2 linked regions of the Paractinoplanes abujensis genome follow. The protein of the gene in region 1 interacts with the protein of each later gene in a pairwise test. Links are inferred from orthologs where the notes say so. Each region holds a gene or a part of one and is shown in the gene's direction. Other genes may lie near its edges. The genes, in order: aceE and nth.

Evidence for each region.
Region 2: the proteins of aceE (region 1) and nth interact in binary tests that used the Escherichia coli proteins (3 or more experiments, as listed by UniProt). The link is inferred for Paractinoplanes abujensis from one-to-one orthologs.

What each region holds. Positions count from the first base shown.
Region 1 is NZ_JACHMF010000001.1:5,169,644-5,179,187, forward strand. The notes cover bases 2,190-5,474. They hold aceE (pyruvate dehydrogenase (acetyl-transferring), homodimeric type), read left to right. Parts: upstream 2,190-2,535; coding sequence 2,536-5,274; downstream 5,275-5,474. Other genes in these bases: BKA14_RS23375 (YjbQ family protein), read left to right, coding at 2,190-2,387; BKA14_RS23385 (methyl-accepting chemotaxis protein), read left to right, coding at 5,425-5,474. In the rest of the region: BKA14_RS23370 (thiamine pyrophosphate-dependent enzyme), read right to left, coding at 1-1,927; more of BKA14_RS23375, read left to right, coding at 1,983-2,189; more of BKA14_RS23385, read left to right, coding at 5,475-7,560; BKA14_RS23390 (dihydrofolate reductase family protein), read right to left, coding at 7,550-8,086; BKA14_RS23395 (MFS transporter), read left to right, coding at 8,282-9,523; gltX (glutamate--tRNA ligase), read left to right, coding at 9,537-9,544. UniProt on the Escherichia coli protein: Component of the pyruvate dehydrogenase (PDH) complex, that catalyzes the overall conversion of pyruvate to acetyl-CoA and CO(2).
Region 2 is NZ_JACHMF010000001.1:7,098,849-7,108,078, reverse strand. Bases 2,544-5,514 are described here. They hold nth (endonuclease III), read left to right. Parts: upstream 2,544-3,614; coding sequence 3,615-4,415; downstream 4,416-5,514. Other genes in these bases: BKA14_RS32545 (NUDIX hydrolase), read left to right, coding at 5,251-5,514; BKA14_RS32550 (TlpA family protein disulfide reductase), read left to right, coding at 4,646-5,254; BKA14_RS32560 (CapA family protein), read left to right, coding at 2,544-3,579. Outside these bases: BKA14_RS32570 (carboxyl transferase domain-containing protein), read right to left, coding at 1-1,289; BKA14_RS32565 (Crp/Fnr family transcriptional regulator), read right to left, coding at 1,497-2,174; more of BKA14_RS32560, read left to right, coding at 2,380-2,543; more of BKA14_RS32545, read left to right, coding at 5,515-5,958; BKA14_RS32540 (MarP family serine protease), read left to right, coding at 6,029-7,201; BKA14_RS32535 (Gfo/Idh/MocA family oxidoreductase), read left to right, coding at 7,417-8,574; divalent-cation tolerance protein CutA, read right to left, coding at 8,543-8,872; BKA14_RS32525 (aspartate-semialdehyde dehydrogenase), read right to left, coding at 8,869-9,230. UniProt on the Escherichia coli protein: DNA repair enzyme that has both DNA N-glycosylase activity and AP-lyase activity. The DNA N-glycosylase activity releases various damaged pyrimidines from DNA by cleaving the N-glycosidic bond, leaving an AP (apurinic/apyrimidinic) site.

The sequences.
Region 1 (9,544 bases):
TGATGATCGTCAGGTCCTGGGCGCTGCCGAGGGGGTAGGTGCGGGCCCGGCCGATCGGCACGTGCTCGGTGGTCCAGGCGCCGGGCCCGCTGTACGGGGCCAGCCACTCGTTGTCGCCCTGCTGGTAGAGGTCGCGTGTGTGGTAGAGCGCGATGGGCTCCAGGAACACGCAGACGCTGCCGTCGGACGCCGCCGAGGCCAGGCAGGAGCGCAGCATGGGCGCGGCGTCGCTGGGCCGGCTGGGCACGGCCAGCACCAGGCCGGGGATGTCGCGCAGCACGGCGACCGAGTTGTCGTTGTGGAAGTGGCCGCCGAACGCCTGCTGGTAGGCGAGCCCGGCGACCCGTACGACCATGGGGTTGCGGTAGGCCCCGGACGAGAAGAACGACATCGTGGCCGCCTCCCCCCGCAGCTGGTCCTCGGCGTTGTGCAGGTAGGCCAGGTATTGGATCTCGGGCACGGGGATCCGGCCGTCGAGGCCGGCCCCGAGCGCGAGCCCGAGGATCGTCGTCTCGTCGAGCAGGGTGTCGAAGACCCGCTCGTCGCCGAAGCGTTCCTGCAGGTGTTTGGTGACGCCGTAGATCCCGCCCTTGCGGCCCACGTCCTCCCCGAAGACCAGCACGCCGGGCTCGTAGGCCAGGGCGTCGGTCAGGGTGGCGTTGATGGTCTGGGCCAGGGTGAGCGGGCCGGACTGCTCGGGCAGTTTGCCGCCGAAGGCCCGGGAGCGGGCGGCCGCGCCGGGGCCGAGGGCCCGGGTGGCGACCTCGGTGATCATGTGGGCGGCACGCAGGGGCCGGCGCGGGGCCAGCGGCGCCACGATCTCGGCCACGTTGGCCAGCTTGGGCTCGCCCAGCACCTCCTCGGCGACCTTGCGGACCTGCCAGCCGACCTCGTCGTAGCGGGCGATCACCTCGTCCGGCCCGAGCAGACCGGCCTCGACGAGCAGCCGGGCGGTGGCGATCAGGGGGTCGCGCTCCAGATCCCGGCCGATCTCGTCGGCCGTACGGTAGGCCACCTCGGCGTCGGCCCCCGCGTGGCCCATCAGGCGCACGGTGGACAGGTGCAGCACGGCGGGGCGGCGCTCGCGGCGCACGTAGCCCACGGCCTCGATCGCCGCGTCGTAGGTGGCGGTCAGGTCGCAGCCGTCGGCCGCCGAGTAGCGCACCCCGGGGCGCGACCGGAGCATGGCCGCCAGCCAGCCCTCGGGGGTGGGCACGCTGATCCCGAGCCCGTTGTCCTCGCAGATCAGCAGCAGCGGGAGCGGCGCACCGGTGTGCTCGAACCAGCCCGCGGCGTTGAGCGCGGCGGTGGCCGCCGCGTGGTTGGCCGAGGCGTCGCCGAAGGAGGCCACGGCGATGGCGTCGCGCGGCCAGCGGGCGTCGCCGCCCGGGCGGGCCAGCGAGGAGGCCAGGCCGACGGCCCGGGGCAGGTGGGACGCCACGGTCGAGGTGGTCGGGACGATGTTGAGGTCGGCGCTGCCGAAGACCTTGTGCCGGCCCCCGGCGATGGGTTCGTGGGCCGAGGCGACCACGCCTCGCAGCACGTCACGGGCGGCGTCGGGCAGGCTCTTGGCGCGGGCGCTGAAGAAGGCGGCCGACCGGTAGTGCAGCAGGGCGGGGTCGGTGGGCAGCAGCGCCGCGGCGACGGCGGCGTTGCCCTCGTGGCCTGACGATCCGATGGTGTAGAAGCCCTCGTTGAAGCTGCGCAGCCAGCGGGCCGCGAGGTCGAGGTGGCGGCTGGCCAGCTGGGCGTCGAACAGTTCGAGCGCGCGGGCGCCGGTCAGGGTGGAACCGTCGCGGACGGCGTCGCCGGGCGCGCGGCGTCCTTCCGGGAGAGGCAGGGCCGACACAGCGTTGCGGAAGCGCTCGTCGAGGTTCTGCGGGGTGGTCACCTGACCAGCATTACCGACATGAGCGAGCCTCGCCATGGGAGGAAAGTCGCCCACCCGGCGGGACCTGCGCAAGGGCTGGCAGACTCGGCTCATGCGCACCGAAGTGATCACGGTTCGGACCGGCTCGCGTCCCGTGGTGCGGGACATCACCCGCGAGGCGGAACGGTTCGTGGAGTCCGAAGGGGACGGGCTGCTGCACGTTTTCGTGCCGCACGCGACGGCCGGGCTGGCGATCATCGAGACCGGCGCCGGGTCGGACGACGACCTGCTGACCGCGATCGACGAGTTGCTGCCGACCGAGGACAAGTGGCGGCATCGGCACGGCTCGAAGGGGCACGGACGCGATCACGTGCTGCCGGCCTGGATCCCGCCGTACGCGTCGCTGCCCGTGATCGGCGGCCGGATAGCCCTGGGCACCTGGCAGTCCATCTGTCTTGTGGACACCAACGGAGACAACCCGGAACGCCAAGTAAGGTTCAGCTTTCTACAAGGCTAACGAAGTTACTGCTCAGTACGTGTGTCGCGAATCGCGTACCCGGACGGTAGGCGTGACGATGCGCACGGCGAAGGGGCAGGATGGAGCTATACCCGAGCGGCTCACACAATGGGCGCCCGGTTCCGACACCCGACCAAGAGGAATGCCTGTGGCCACGGAGCGCAAGCGCCCGGTGATCAGCGACGGCCTGCCGAGCCAGCTTCCGGACATCGACCCCGAAGAAACCAATGAGTGGGTCGAGTCGCTCGACGGAGTCATCGACGAACGCGGCGCCAAGAGAGCCCGTTACGTTATGTTGCGCCTGCTCGAGCGGGCCCGGGAGCGACAGGTCGGCGTCCCGCCCCTGACCTCCACGGACTACATCAACACGATCCCGCCCGAGCAGGAACCCTGGTTCCCCGGCGACGAGTTCGTGGAGCGCCGGATCCGGGCCTACATCCGCTGGAACGCCGCGATGCTGGTGCACCGCGCGCAGCGCCCCGAGATCGGCGTGGGCGGCCACATCTCGACGTACGCGTCGAGCGCCAGCCTCTACGAGGTCGGTATGAACCACTTCTTCCGCGGCAAGGACCACCCGGGCGGCGGCGACCACATCTTCTACCAGGGCCACGCCTCCCCCGGCATGTACGCCCGGGCGTACCTCGAGGGCCGGCTCAGCGAGAACGACCTCGACGGCTTCCGCCAGGAGCTCTCGCACCCCGGTGGCGGCCTCCCGTCGTACCCGCACCCGCGGCTGATGCCGAACTTCTGGGAGTTCCCCACGGTCAGCATGGGCCTGGGCCCGCTGAACGCCATCTACCAGGCGCGCTACAACCGCTACCTGCACAACCGCGGCATCAAGGACACCAGCCAGCAGCACGTCTGGGCGTTCCTGGGCGACGGCGAGATGGACGAGGTGGAGTCGCTCGGCGCGATCGGCCTGGCCGCCCGCGAGGAGCTCGACAACCTCACCTTCGTGATCAACTGCAACTTGCAGCGCCTGGACGGGCCCGTACGGGGAAACGGGAAGGTCATCCAGGAGCTGGAGGCCTTCTTCCGGGGTGCCGGATGGAACGTCATCAAGGTCGTCTGGGGCCGGGAATGGGACCCGCTGCTCGCCGCGGACACCGACGGCGCGCTGGTCAACCTGATGAACGTGACGCCCGACGGCGACTACCAGACCTACAAGGGCGAGTCCGGGGCGTACGTCCGGGAGAACTTTTTCGGTCGCGACCCGCGCACCCGCAAACTGGTCGAGGGCATGAGCGACGACGAGGTCTGGAACCTCAAGCGCGGCGGCCACGACTACAAGAAGCTGTACGCGGCCTACAAGGCGGCCACGGAGCACACCGGCCAGCCGACGGTGATCCTGGCCAAGACGATCAAGGGCTGGACGCTGGGCTCGCACTTCGAGGCCCGCAACGCCACGCACCAGATGAAGAAGCTGACGCTGGACGACCTCAAGGGCTTCCGCGACCGGCTCTACCTCGACATCAGCGACAAGCAGCTCGAGGACAACCCGTACCTCCCGCCGTACTTCCACCCCGGTGAGAAGTCCGACGAGATGCAGTACATGCTCGAGCGCCGCCGTGAGCTGGGCGGGTCCATCCCGACCCGGCGCACCAAGGCCAAGGCGCTCAAGATCCCCGAGTCGAAGCAGTTCGGCGACATCAAGCGGGGCAGCGGCAAGCAGAAGATCGCCACCACGATGGCCTTCGTCCGCCTGCTCAAGGACCTCATGAAGGACAAGGAGTTCGGCGCCCGCTGGGTCCCGATCATCCCTGACGAGGCCCGCACGTTCGGCATGGACTCGCTGTTCCCGACCAAGAAGATCTACTCGCCGCACGGCCAGACCTACACGTCGGTCGACCGCGAGCTCTTCCTGTCGTACAAGGAGGCGACCAACGGCCAGATCCTGCACGAGGGGATCAACGAGGCCGGGTCGACCGCGAGCTTCATCGCCGCCGGCACGTCGTACGCCACGCACGACGAGCCGATGATCCCGCTCTACATCTTCTACTCGATGTTCGGGTTCCAGCGCACGGCCGACGAGCTGTGGGCGGCGGCCGACCAGATGACCCGCGGCTTCCTGCTCGGGGCCACCGCCGGGCGCACCACGCTCAACGGCGAGGGCCTGCAGCACGAGGACGGGCACTCGCTGCTGATCGCGGCGACGAACCCGGCCGTGGTGGCGTACGACCCGGCGTTCGCGTTCGAGATCGCGCACATCGTCGAGGACGGCCTGCACCGCATGTACGGCGAGAAGCAGGAGAACATCTTCTACTACCTCACCGTCTACAACGAGCCGGCCGTGCAGCCCGCCGAGCCCGAGAACGTCGACCGGGAGGGCCTGCTCAAGGGCATCTACCGGTACGCCGCAGCGCCCGAGACCACCGGGGCCAAGGCGCAGCTGCTGGCCTCCGGCACCGGCATGGCCTGGGCGCTGAAGGCACAGACGCTGCTGGCCCAGGACTGGGGTGTCGGCGCCGACGTCTGGTCGGTCACCTCGTGGACCGAGCTGCGCCGCGACGCGGTCGAGGCCGAGGAGCACAACCTGCTCCACGTCGGCGACCAGCCCCGCAAGCCGTACATCCAGCAGAAGCTGGAGGGCACCGAGGGCCCGGTCATCGCGGTCAGCGACTTCATGCGGGCCGTGCCCGACCTGATCTCGCGCTGGGTGCCGAACGCTTACACGTCGCTGGGCACCGACGGCTTCGGCATGAGCGACACCCGGCACGCGCTGCGGCGGCACTTCCACGTCGACGCCGAGTCGGTCGTCGTGGCCACGCTGCGCCAGCTCGCGCTGAGCGGCAAGGTGCCGTCGCACGTCCCGGCCGAAGCGGCCAAGAAGTACGCGATCGACGACGTCAACGCGGCCCCGGTCGGAGAGACCGGCGGCGACAGCTGACGAACGGCCGCCGGCCACGCGGGCTCTCAAGCCGAGGCGAGACCGGCGGCGACAGCTGAGCGTCTGATTTTCGACGCCGGATCCGCCCGAAAGGTGCGGATCCGGCGTTTCGCGTCTCAGCCCGTCCCTAACCGCGCCGATAGGGGCTAGGTGGGACGCAACAGCCGCAGTCTGCAGATCAGTCACAAGCTCCTCGCTCTGGGCCTGGGCGGGGTGATCGGCACGGCCGTCGTCCTTGTGGCGGTGGGCGCCTGGGAGAGCGGTGACTTCGCTGCGGGCACCGAGCGCGAGGTGGTGGCCCAGAACACCGCGAGCCTCAACCGCACCACCACCGACGTGACCACCCTGGTGCAGTCGGTCGGCAACGAGGTGCAGAACAGCGTCAACGTCAGCATGCACGCGGCGTCGGAGCTGCTGACCCAGCGCGGGGGCGCCCGCCTGACCGGCCAGACGACCACCTGGACGGCCACCAACCAGGTGAGCCAGGCCAAGACCTCCGTACGGCTGCCGCGGCTGACGGTGGGTGGCACCTGGCTCGGCAAGAACACCGATTTCGGCGTACGGACCCCGTTCGTCGACGACGCCGCGTCCCTGTCCAGCTCGACGATCACCGTGTTCCAGCGGATGAACGCCGCCGGTGACTTGTTGCGCGTCGGCACGACCGTCAAGGCCAAGACCGGCGCCCGGGCGATCGGCACGTACATCCCCGCCGTCGGCGCGGACGGCAAACCCAACGCGGTCGCGGCCGCGATCAAGGCGGGCAAGCCGTACCGGGGCGTGGCCCAGGTGGTCGGCACCCCGTACGTCTCGGCCTACGACCCGATCAAGAACGCGTCCGGCCAAGTGATCGGCGCGCTCTACGCGGGTGTGCCGCAGGCCGAGGCGCTGAAGAACCTGACCGCCGCCGTCGAGGCGGGCGAGGTCGGCGAGAACGGCTGGCTCTCCGTCTTCAGCACGGCGGCGGCGAACTCGGGTCAGATCGTGGCGTCGAACATCGGGGGCGCGGCGGACAGCGTGGACCTGACGTCGACCGACGCGAACGGCACCGAGTGGGTCAAGGAGCTCGTGACCAAGGCGCCCACGCTGGGCGAGGGGCAGACCTGGACGACGAAGTACCAGCTGGCGGGCGCGGCCGGTGGACCGGTCGGGCCGACCACCACCACCGTCGCGTTCTACAAGCCGTACTCGTGGGCCATCGTGATCGGTGGCTACGACAACGACGCGGCGGGCCCGGTCGACACCGTGCGCGACGGGCGCACCGAGATGCTGTGGACGCTGGTCGTGGCGGCGGTGCTGCTGGCGCTGATCGGCGGCGTCGTGGCGGGCGTGCTGGCCCGGCGCATCTCGCGCCGCCTGAGCGGCCTCACCGCGGGCCTGTCCCGGCTGGCCCAGCGCGACCTGACCGTGACCGTGCCGGTGACGGGCGGCGACGAGATCGCGACGGCGTCGACCGCGCTGAACTCGGCGGCCGACGAACTGCGCACGGTGATGATCGAGGTGACCAGCGCCTCGCACGACGTGACCACGACGGCCGGGCAGGTGGCCGCGACCGGCGGCGAGCTGGCCGGCTCGGCCGAGGCCGCGGCGGGCCGGGCGGGCACGGTCAACCACGCCGCCGAGAGCGTTTCGACGGTGGTGCAGACCGTGGCCGCGGGCGCCGAGGAGATGGGCGCCTCGATCCGCGAGATCTCGACCAACGCGCAGGACGCGGCGGAGGCCGGACGGGACGGCGTGGGCCTGACCGCGGCCGCGGCCGGCGTGATCGGCGAGCTGCGCGACTCCACCACGAAGATCGCCGACGTCGTCCGGCTGATCGCCAGCATCGCCGAGCAGACCAACCTGCTGGCCCTGAACGCGACCATCGAGGCGGCCCGGGCCGGCGAGACCGGCAAGGGCTTCGCCGTGGTGGCCAACGAGGTCAAGGAGCTGGCCCAGGAGACCGCGCGGGCCACCGAGGACGTGACCGCGCGGGTCGCCGCGATCGAGAGCGACACCACCCGGGCGGTCGACGCCATCGAGGCCATCACCGCCCGGATCGCCCAGGTCAACGACTACCAGACGGCGATCGCGGCGGCGGTCGAGGAGCAGGCCGCGACCACCGCCGAGATGGCCCGCAACATCAGCGAGGTGGCCTCGGGCAGCCGGGACATCGCCGAGGGCATCGGCGTGGTCAGCGGCGCCGTGGAGGGCACCCGGGCCTCGGTCTCGGTGTCGCACCGGGCCGCCGACGAGCTCAACGCCACCGCGCGCAGACTGACCGGTCTGGTCAACAGGTTCACGGTGTAGGCACGTACGTCACCACGTCGACACCGGTCTTGGTCTGCCAGCTGCCGGTCAAGGTCAGGGCGATCTTCGTGCCCTCGGCCCAGAGCTTGCGGCCCTCGCCCTGCACGACCGGGAAGTTCATGATGCGGTACTCGTCGATCAGGTTGTGCCGGGTGAGGTGGTTGACCAGGTCGGCGCTGCCGTTGATGAGCAGCGCGGCCGGACCCGCCTTGAGCTCGCGGACGGCGTCGACCACGTCGCCCTGAAGGAACGTCGCGTTCCACTCGGGCTCGGTCAGCGTGGTGGTCGCCACGTGCTTGGGCATCGCGTTCATCTTCACGCCGAAGTCGCCGGTCTGGGCCTCCATCTGCGGCCAGGCGGCCTTGAACCCCTCGTACGTCTTGCGGCCCAGCAGCAACGCGTCGGCCTCGTGCAGATTTTCCGCCTGCCAGCCGCTCAGCTCGTCGTTGAAATAGGGTCCGCTCCAGGACGGCTCCTCGAACACTCCGTCGAGTGTCACGTATTCAACGGCAACGATCTTGCCCATGGCGTCTCTCCTCAAAGTACGCGGCCCGAGGTGACCGTATCGGACGCACGTTGAGTGTTCGTTCGAACGCGCTCCGGAGTATGGACCGGTGACGCGAGTTTTCCGTAAGCTGCCCCCGTGGGTGGCAATGGGGCCTTCCCGAGAGATCAGTGATCCTCTAATCTCCGAGGAAAATGAGCCCACGAGGAGGGCCGGATGGCCGTCGCCCACGGAGTCCCCGTCCTCGCCACCCCGGTCGAACCCGTGCGCCGGTCGTGGATCGGGTTGTTGTTCGCGGCCAACCTGGGCCTCTGGATGGCGTACTTCACGCCCATCCAGGTGCTGCTGCCCGAGCAGGTCGCCGAGATCACGCCGGACAGCAAAGAGCTCTGGCTGGGCATCGTCACCGGCATCGGCGCGATCGTGGCCATCGTGGTCAATCCGCTGGCGGGTGCGCTCTCCGACCGTACGAGGATCAAGCTCTTCGGCCGCCCGTACGGGCGCAGGCACGTCTGGACCCTGGCCGGCTGCGCCCTCTCGGTGCTCTCGATCGCCGTGCTGGCCGAGGCCCGCAACCTGTTCACCGTGATCGTGGCCTGGTGCTTCGTGACCGTCGGGATCAACATCATGCTGGCCTCGCTGACCGCCGCCGTGCCCGACCGCGTGCCGGTGGCCCAGCGCGGCCTGGTCTCCGGCTGGATCGGCATGCCGCAGGCGCTCGGCCTGGTCGTCGGGGCCGTGCTGGTCACCGCGGTGCTCACTGACATCGGGCCCGGCTACATCGCGCTCGGTCTGGGCCTGGTCGTGCTGGCCGTGCCGTTCGCGCTGCTGACCAAGGACGACCCGCTGCCGACGGGGCACAAGGTGCGCGCGCACTGGAAGATCGACCTGCGTGGCCACCCCGACTACATGTGGGCCTGGGGCACCCGGTTCCTGGTGCAGCTGGGCAACGCGCTGGGCACGCTCTACCTGCTCTACTTCCTCGACGACGCGGTCGGGCTGGACGACCCGGACACCGGCCTGCTCTACATGATCCTGCTCTACACGGTCGGCATGATCAGCACCGCGATGATCGGGGGCTGGCTCTCCGACCGGGTCGGCCGGCGCAAGATCTTCGTGATCTGGTCGGGGGTGCTGATCGCGATCGCCGCCACCCTGCTGGCGATCTGGCCCACCTGGGCGATCTCGCTGGTGGCGGCGTTCCTGTTCGGCATGGGCTTCGGGGTCTACCTGGCGGTCGACACCGCGCTGATCACCCAGGTGCTGCCCAGCGAGGCCGACCGGGCCAAGGACCTCGGCGTCATCAACATCGCCAGCGCCGCCCCGCAGGCCCTGGGCCCGCTGCTGGCCGCCCCGATCGTGACCAGCCTGGGCGGCTACCCCACCCTGTTCGCCCTGACCGCGCTGGTCAGCCTGGTCGGAGCCGTAGCCGTGGTGAAAATCCGTTCTGTGCCCTAGGTAGTCTGAGCGGGTGACTGT
Region 2 (9,230 bases), 1.9 Mb from region 1 along the record:
GCGACGACCGCGCTGTGCACGGCGGAGAGGCAGAGGCCGAGCACGGTGCGCGTGTCACGGGGGTCGATGACGCCGTCGTCGTCCCCGCCGCCGGCCGGGCCGTCGGCGGGCCAGCTGAAGGCGAAGCGGGGGTCGCCGGTGCGTCCGGTGTTGAGGGCGAGCAGCGGCACTGTGGAGTGCGCGAGCGCGTCCACCGCCGGGGAGCCGAGGGCGCCGCCGTCGTCGCGCTGCAGCAGCAGCAACGAGGTGTCGGTGGCGTTGGCGAGCTGAATGAAGTGCACCGCCTTCTGGGTGTCGGCCGCGGTCGGGGGCACGTCGGCCGCGGCCAGCACCCCGACCGGATAACCGTGCAGTTCGCCCCAGCCGGCCAGCACCGCGGCGCCGACGGCCGGCTTGAACTCGTCGAACTCGCTGCCGTCGAGCAGCCGGGCCAGCACCTCGCGCGGGTCGAAGAGGGTGGACAGCCCGGCCAGCGCCAGCAGATCCTCGGGGTCGTACTTGGGCTCGGCGGGCGGGAACGTGCGGGGCGGGGGCCCGGCTTTGCGCCAGTTCAGCCGGCGTACGCACTGGCGGGCCAGGCGCAGCGCGTCGCGTTCGTCCTCGGCCAGCTGGTCGGCCGGGGCCGCCGGGGCACGGACGTCGGAGCCGTTCGCGCCGGCCCGCGGACGGGGATGGGTCAGCAGCTTGGCGTGCCCGCGCACCATGATCGTGTAGTCCGCGAGCGCCGGCAGGTAGGCGATGTCGCCGCTGGTCGGCCCGAAGACGACGCACACGGCGGGCACGCGCCGGGTGGACAGCCGGCTCAGGTCGCGCGCGATGCTGCCGCCCGGTGGCGTCCCCACGCCCGGGCTCTCGGCGGCCGACTCGACCAGGTTGACCAGCGGCAGGCGGTCGGCCGAGGCGATCCGGGCGGCCCGGCGGATCTTCTCGACCGCGTACGGGTTGGCCGCCGTCCCCTCCACGGTGGGGTCGGTCGCGATGATCATGCATTCGACGGCCTCGACCACGCCGATGCCGGTGACCACGCCCGCGCCCACCGGGAACTCGGTGCCCCAACCCGAGACCGGCGACAGCTCCAGGAACGGGGCGTCCTGGTCGAGCAGCATCTCGATGCGCTCGCGGGGCAGCAGTTTGCCGCGCGCGTGATGCCGGGTGACCGCCCGTTCGCCGCCGCCCGCGCGGGCCTCCTCCAGCGCCGCGTCGAGCCGGTCGAGCCGGTCGAGGGTGGCGTTGCGGGCCTCCGGATAGCCGGGGGTGCGCGGGTCGACGGCGGTGTCGAGCACGGTCACGTCGGCACCCCGATGCGCTGTACGCCCCCCACCATGTTCAAAGCCGCGCCCTCTCGTATCCGCCGGTGCCTCTCGACCACCTCCACAACGAGTGGTCAACCAGGTGCGACACGGATGCGAAAGATGCAGGTTTGTCCCCTTTTGGAGGGGTAATACACGAGATTTAGGGGCCGCCCCACTGGGACGGCCCCGACAAGGTGCTGAGGGTCAGACGCGGGCGCGCCGCGCCAGGCGCTCGGGGTCCAGGATGATCACGCTCTTGCCGTCCAGCCGGAGCCAGGCGCGCGAGGCGAAGTCGGCCAGCGCCTTGTTCACCGTCTCGCGGGACGCCCCGACGAGCTGAGCCAGCTCCTCCTGGGTGAGGTCGTGCGTGACGCGCAGCACACCACCGTCGCGGGTGCCGAACCGGCCCGCCATCTGGAGCAGGTTTTTCGCAACCCGGCCGGGCACGTCGGTGAAGATCAGATCGGCCAGCGCGTCGTTCGTGCGGCGCAGGCGGCGGGCGAGCACCCGCAGCAGCTGCTCGGCGATCTCGGGCCGGTTGTTGAGCCACGGGCGCAGCGAAGTCTTCTTGAGCCGGGCCAGCCGGGCGTCGGTCACCGCGGTCGCGGTGGCCGTGCGCGGGCCCGGGTCGAAGAGGGAGAGCTCGCCGACCATGTCGGACGGGCCCATGATCGAGACCAGGTTCTGCCGGCCGTCGGCCGCACGCCGGCCCAGCTTGATCTTGCCGGACAGCACGATGTACAGGCTGTCACCGGCCTCGCCCTCGTTGAACAGGACGTCGCCCTTGCGGACTTCGACCGTGTCCATCTCCTTGGCGAGCGCCTCGGCGGCCTCCGGGTCAACGCCCTGGAAGATCCCGCTGCGCGCCAGTACCTCATCCATCGCCGCACCTCCGAACACGCGCAACGCCTGCGCTCGATCAGTCTAGGCGCACGCGGGCGGGAATCGGGCGGGCACCCCTTGATCTAGATACCGCAGGGTAACCAGTCCCGCCGTGACGGGCAGTATTTTTCGTCGCCCAGTGGAGGCAACGACAAGCCTTTCGACGGTTCGTCCGCGTCGCCACCTGAAGGTATCGTCGCCGTCGATGAATTCCCACCCCCCGCATCGACGGCCAGGCATTTTCGGGCGGCCTGTCCTTACTGTCGCTATTGTCCTGGCGGTTTTGGCTGCGCTCGGTATCGGCGGTGTCGCTTTTGCGAACCGCGACTCCGGTTCCGGCTCGGCCGCGCAGTGGCAGGATGCGGGAGCCGCCTCGTCCACCCCCTCCGCGCCCGCTTCCGCCGCGCGCCCCACCGAGGCGGCCGCGGCCGATGAGGGCACGGTCACACTGTCGGCTACCGGCGACATCATGATGAGCAACGCGCCGAACCGGATGCCCCCGGCGAACGGCGAGGGGTTCTTCGACTCGGTGCAGGCGGCGCTCGCCTCCGACCTCGTGATGGGCAACCTCGAACAACCGCTGACCGAGAACACGGGCGCGTCCAAGTGCGGGTCGCCGCCCTCGCCCAATTGCTTCGCGTTCCGCTCCCCGCCCGCGTACGTGAAACATCTCCGGGACGGCGGGTTCGACCTGGTCAACACGGCCAACAACCACGCCAAGGACTTCGGCCCGCAGGGCGCGCGCAACACCCGGGCCGCGCTCCAGGAGGCCGGCATCAAGGCCACGGGCAACACCGACGAGATCACCGTGGCCGAGGTCAAAGGTGTGCGGGTCGCCGTCGTCGGTTTCTCCTCGTACGCCGGAGCCAACAGCCTCATCGACCTCGACCAGGCCCGGTCCGTGGTCGAGCGGGCCCAGGAGCAGGCCGACCTGGTCGTCGTGCAGGTGCACATGGGTGCCGAAGGCTCGGAGAAGCAGCACGTCAAGCCGGGCACCGAGACGTTCCACGGGGAGAACCGGGGTGACCCGATCAAGTTCAGCCGCGCGGTGGTCGACGCCGGGGCCGACCTGGTCGTCGGGCACGGGCCCCACGTGCTCCGGGGCATGGAGTTCTACCAGGGCAAACTGATCGCCTACAGCCTGGGCAACTTCGCGGGCGGCGGGCGCACGCTGTCGCGCAGTGGCGTCCTCAAATACGGCGGGGTCCTGCAGGTCACGCTGAGCAAGGACGGGACGTACGGGGGCGGCAAGCTGCTCTCCACCTACATGAACGGCAACGGCCTGCCCACCCGGGACGAGGCGAACGAGCAGGGCCGCAAGCTTGTGGCCCAGCTCAGCCGGCAGGACTTCCCCGACAGCGGCGTGAAGATCGGCGCGGACGGTTCGATCACGCCGTCCGCGTGACAGACCCTGTCGTAGGGGCGACGTACTCTTTAGCGGTGACTCCGGTGGCAGCGGCAAAGCGGTTCACGGCGGAAACGCCCATCGGGCGCAAGCGGCGGGCCCGCAAGATGGCCCGCGTCCTGACCGAGACGCATCCCGACGCTCACTGCGAGCTCGACTTCACCAATCCGCTCGAGCTGGCCGTGGCCACGATCCTGTCCGCGCAGACGACCGACGTGCGAGTCAACCAGGTCACCCCTGCGCTGTTCAAGCAGTATCAGACCGCCGCCGACTACGCCGCGGCCGATCGCACCGCGCTCGAGACGCTGCTCAAGCCGACCGGTTTCTTCCGGGCCAAGACCGACTCGCTGATCAAGCTGGGTCAGGCGCTGATCGAGAAGCACGGCGGGGTGCTCCCGGCCACGCTGGCCGAGCTGGTCGCCCTGCCCGGCATCGGTCGCAAGACGGCCAACGTGATCCTGGGCAACGCGTTCGGCGTCCCCGGCATCACCGTCGACACCCACTTCCGCCGGCTCACCAACCGCTTCGGCTGGGTCGCCGAGGAAGACCCCGTCAAGATCGAGTTCCTGGTGGCCGAGCTGATCGAGAAGCGCGACTGGACGATGCTGTCGCACCGGATCATCTTCCACGGCCGCCGGGTCTGCCACGCCCGCAAGCCCGCCTGCGGCGCCTGCACCCTGGCCCCGATGTGCCCGTCCTACGGCACCGGCCCGACCGAGGCGGCCGCCGCGGCCAAGCTGCTCAAGGGGCCCCGCGCCCGCGAGCTGGCGGTCGCCGCCGGGGTCGACCCCGAGCTCGTCCCGGCCGCGGCGGTCGCCGCGCCGGACGTTCCGTGAGGCGCCGGCGGCTTTTCGCCGCCCCGCAGCGCGCACACCCGGCCGGTGTCCCGCAGCCCGCACACCCGGCCACCGCTCCGCGGCTCTCGCGCCCAACCGCCGCCCCACAGCTCTCACCCCCGGCTGTCGCCCCGCGACTCGCCCACCCGGCCGCCGCCCCGCGACTCGCCCACCGGGCCGCCGCCCCGCGACTCTCGCGCCATCGGCGGCTCGGCGCTCGGCGGGGCCGGATGCTGGCGGCGCCGCTCGCTCTGCTGCTGGCGGTGGCCACAGCTGCCTGCAGCGGCGACGAGTCTGCTGTCGCCTCGCCCTTCGCCGGCTGCGACGCCCTGACCGCCCCGCCGCCGTCGGCCGCCCCAATCTCCGACACTGAGCCCCCCACGGCCCCGCCCCCGTCCGCTGCCGCGGGTGGCTCGGCGCTGGCGAGCCTGCCCGACCTGACCCTGCCTTGCTTCGACGGCGACGACCAGATCTCGCTGCGCGACCTGCGCGGCCCCGCGGTGATCAATCTGTGGGCCTCCTGGTGCGGGCCCTGCCGCGACGAGCTGCCCGTGATGCAAAGCCTGGCCGACCGGGCCGCGGGCCGGCTCACCGTGCTCGGCGTCGACACCGGCGACCACCGCGACAAGGGCGCCTCCTTCGCCACCGACGCCGGCGTGCGCCTGCCCACCCTGTTCGACGAGAAGAGCTCGCTGCTCAACAACCTGGGCCAGATCCGGTTGCCGATCACCCTCTTTCTCGACCCGGCCGGCCGGGCCTGGATGCATCCGCTGCCACTGCAGGCCCCCCAGCTCACCGAACTGGTCCGCACCCACACCGGCGTGACGGTGACCCCGTGAGCCGGGGACGAGTGCTGGGCCGCCCCGATGGCCTGCCGCAATGGTTCGACCCGCTGCTGAACCGCGTCGCGACCTGCCGCACCGAAGACTTCACGACGTTGCGGCCCCCGGCCGGCGGCGGGCGGCCCAGCGCCGTGCTCGTGCTGATCGGTGAGGGCGAACACGGCCCCGACCTGCTGGTGCTGCAGCGGGCCGCAACCATGCGCAACCACGCCGGGCAGCCCGCCTTCCCCGGTGGCGCCACCGACCCCGAGGACGCCGACGCCGTGGCCACCGCCCTGCGCGAGGCCAACGAGGAGGTCGGCCTCGAACCGTCCGGCGCCGAGGTGCTGGCGCTGCTGCCCGACCTCTACATCCCGGTCAGCTCGTTCGTCGTCACGCCGGTGCTGGCCTGGTGGCGGCGCCCGCATCCGGTCAGCCCGCGGCAGCCGGCCGAGGTCGCCCACGTGGCCCGGTTGCCGATCGGTGAACTGGTCGACCCGCGGAACCGTATTCGGGTACGACACCCCAGCGGCTGGATCGGTCCCGCCTTTCAGGTGCGGGGTCTTCTCGTCTGGGGTTTCACGGCAGGGGTGATCTCGACATTGCTCGACATGGGCGGCTGGGCCGAGCCGTGGCAGCCGGGCGCCCTGGTCGACCTGCCCGACGCGAGCGCTCCGGTGCCCGCCGCCCGCGGTGGCGCACCCGACGAGGTTCTGCCGTGAGCCACCCCTGGCCAAGCGCCTCTACCCTGGGTGAGTGTCCGTGGTCGATTTCTACGCTGGGTGAGGGTCCGTGGTCGATGGCATCCTGATCCTGCTCATGCTGGTCTTCGCGATCAGCGGCTACCGCCAGGGCTTCGTCATCGGCGCGCTCTCGTTCGGCGGCTTCTTCAGCGGAGTGCTGATCGGCCTGCAGGTCGGCCCGCTGATCGCCGACCGCTTCTCCGACCCGTCGGCCCGGCTGGTCGTCTCGCTGGTCACCATCTTCGCGCTGGCCGTGCTGGGGCAGACGCTGGCCGGCTGGCTCGGCACCCACCTGCGCCGGGCGATCCAGAGCCGTCCGCTGCAGCGTGCCGACGACGCCGGCGGCGCGGCCATCTCGCTGGTCGCGGTGCTGCTGGTGGCCTGGCTGATCGCGGTGCCCCTGGGTTCGACCCCGTTCCCCGGTCTCAACAAAGAGGTCCGCAACAGCGCCATCCTCGGCGGCATCAACAGCCTGATGCCCGACCAGGCGCAGGCGCTCTCGGCCGCGCTGCGCGACACGCTCGACACCAGCGGCTTCCCCGACGTCTTCGGCGGCCTCACCCCGACCGACGCCAAAGAGGTGGCCGCGCCCGACCCGGCGCTCAAGGGCTCCCAGATCGTGCAGAAGTCGAAGCGCTCGGTGATCAAGGTGCTGGGCACGGCGCCGAGCTGCTCGCGTCGCATCGAGGGCTCCGGGTTCGTCTACGCCGACGAACGGGTGATGACCAACGCGCACGTCGTCGCGGGCACACGCGACACCGAGGTGGAGGTGAACGGCCGCCGCATCGGGGCCACCGTCGTCGTCTACGACCCCGACCGCGACCTGGCCGTCCTCTATGTTCCCGGTCTGACCGCGCCGGTGATGCCCTTCCTGCGGGGCCAGGCCAAGACGGGCGCGAGCGCGATCGTGCTGGGCTACCCCCAGGACGGCCCGTACGACGCCCAGTCCGCCCGCGTACGCGACGTCGGCCGCATCACCGGCCCCGACATCTACGACTCGGGCGACGTGACCCGTGAGATCTACACGATCCGTTCGCTGGTCCGCAGCGGCAACTCGGGCGGCCCCCTGATCAACACGAACGGCCAGGTGCTGGGCGTCATCTTCGCCGCCGCGGCCGACGACAAGAACACCGGTTTCGCGCTGACCGCGGCCGAGGCCGCCCCCGTCGCCCAGGCCGGCGAGGCCCGCACGCGAGGCGTCCGCACCGGCGACTGCGCCTGACCCGCAGCCACCGCCTACCGCGCCCGCCCACTTCTCCGACGCCCAGCCGCTGCTCCAGCCCCCGGCTCACCACATCGCCGCGTCGCCGTCAGCACTCAGCCCCCATCCCCACGCCGCGGCGCCGCCACACCCCATCCCCAGGCCGCGCCGTCAACCCCCGCCATCCGCATCTCGGCGCCGAGTCATGGGCCGGCGTGGCTGTCTACGGTGGGCGGATGACCACCTTCGCGCTTGTCGGATTCGGTTTTCGGGCCGCAGCCTTCCACCGCGTGGCGCAATGCCTGCCCGGGGTCGACTGCGTCGCCGCAGTGGTGCGCGACCCGCACAAGCGCCCGCTTCCCGTGCCGGCCTTTCCCGACCTGGCCGCCTGCGTCCGGGCGACCCGGCCGGATTTCGTCGTGACCGCTGTCCCGAAGGCCGCCAACCCCGACGTGATCGCCGAGGCCGTCGCGTTGGAGGTCCCGGTTCTGGCCGAGACGCCGCCCGCCCCCGACCTGTCCGGGCTGCGGGAGCTCTGGGCCTCGGCCGGCGCGTCCGGTCTGGTGCAGGTGGCCGAGCAATACCTGCTGATGCCTACGCACGCCGCCCGGCTGGCCACGGTCCGTTCCGGCCTTATCGGCGCCCCGACCCAGGTGCAGGTCTCGTCGACGCAGCAGTATCACGCGATGTCGCTGATCCGCGGTCTGCTGGGCGTGGGCTTCGCCCCGGCCGCCGTGCGCGCCGTGCGTACGGTGGCGCCTCTGCTCGATCCGCTCGACCGCGGCGGCTGGACCGGCGACCCGGAGCCCAAGTTGGCCACCACCACCATCGCCACGTTGCACTTCGGCGGCGCGGCCGACGGTGCCAGAGCTGCGGAGGGCGGCAGCGAGGTGGCCGGCAACGAAAGAGGCGGCCGCGAAAGGGGCGGCAGCGAGCCGGGGCTGGGCGGCGGACAGTCGGCCGTCTACGACTTCACGACCAATCAGACCCGCAATCTGCTGCGTTTCCGGCGGTTGCTGGTTCGCGGCACGCACGGTGAGCTGCAGGACGACGAGATCGTGCATCTGGCCGCGCCGCGGGCGATCGGCCGGTCTGCCCTGGTGCGCCGGCAGAGCGGGCACGACCTGGACCTCAACGGCTTCGACACCGAGACGATCATGCTGGACGGGCAGGTGCTCTTCCGGAACCCGTACGTCGGAAGCCGGTTCAATGACGACGAGATTGCCACGGCGACGCTGCTCAACGCGATGGCGGCCTGGGTGCGCGGCGCCGGTCCGCCGCCGTATCCGCTGGCCGACGGCGTCCAGGATCAGCTGCTGGCGCTGGCCGTGGAGGAGGCCGCGGACACCGGGCGCGAGGTCGTCACCGGTGTGGAGGCGTGGTCTCCTGCCTGACCCAGTCCAGGTAGGCCGGGTTGCCCGCGAGCACGGGCAGGGCCAGCACGCACGGCACGTCGTACGGGTGCTCGGCGTTGGCTCGGTCGACGATGCGATCGACCAGCTCGGCCCGGGTGTGCAGGGCGACACGGGCCTCGGGGTCGTCGTGCACCTCGCCCTGCCAGCGGTAGATCGAGCGAATCGCCGGTATCTGGTGGCCGCAGGCGGCGAGGCGGTCGTCGACCAGGCGGCGGGTGAAGGCGGCCAGCCACTCGGGGTCGCCCGCCGTGATGACCACCTCGACGACCTCGGTCATCTGCTGAGCTCGGCGGCGAGCAGCTCGGCGATCTGCACGGTGTTGAGCGCGGCGCCTTTGCGCATGTTGTCGCCCGTGACGAACAGGTCGAGGGCGCGCGGGTCGTCCATCGCGCGGCGGATGCGGCCCACCCACGACGGGTCGGTGCCGACCGCGTCGATCGGCATCGGGAACTCGCCCGACTCGGGGTCGTCGACGAGGATCACGCCGGGGGCGTTGCGCAGCACCTGCCGGGCGCCTTCGGCGTCGACCTCGGCGGCGAAGACGGCGTGCACGGCGATCGAGTGGGCGGTCACGACCGGCACCCGTACGCACGTGGCCGAGACCTTGAGGGCCGGCAGCGCGAGGATCTTGCGGG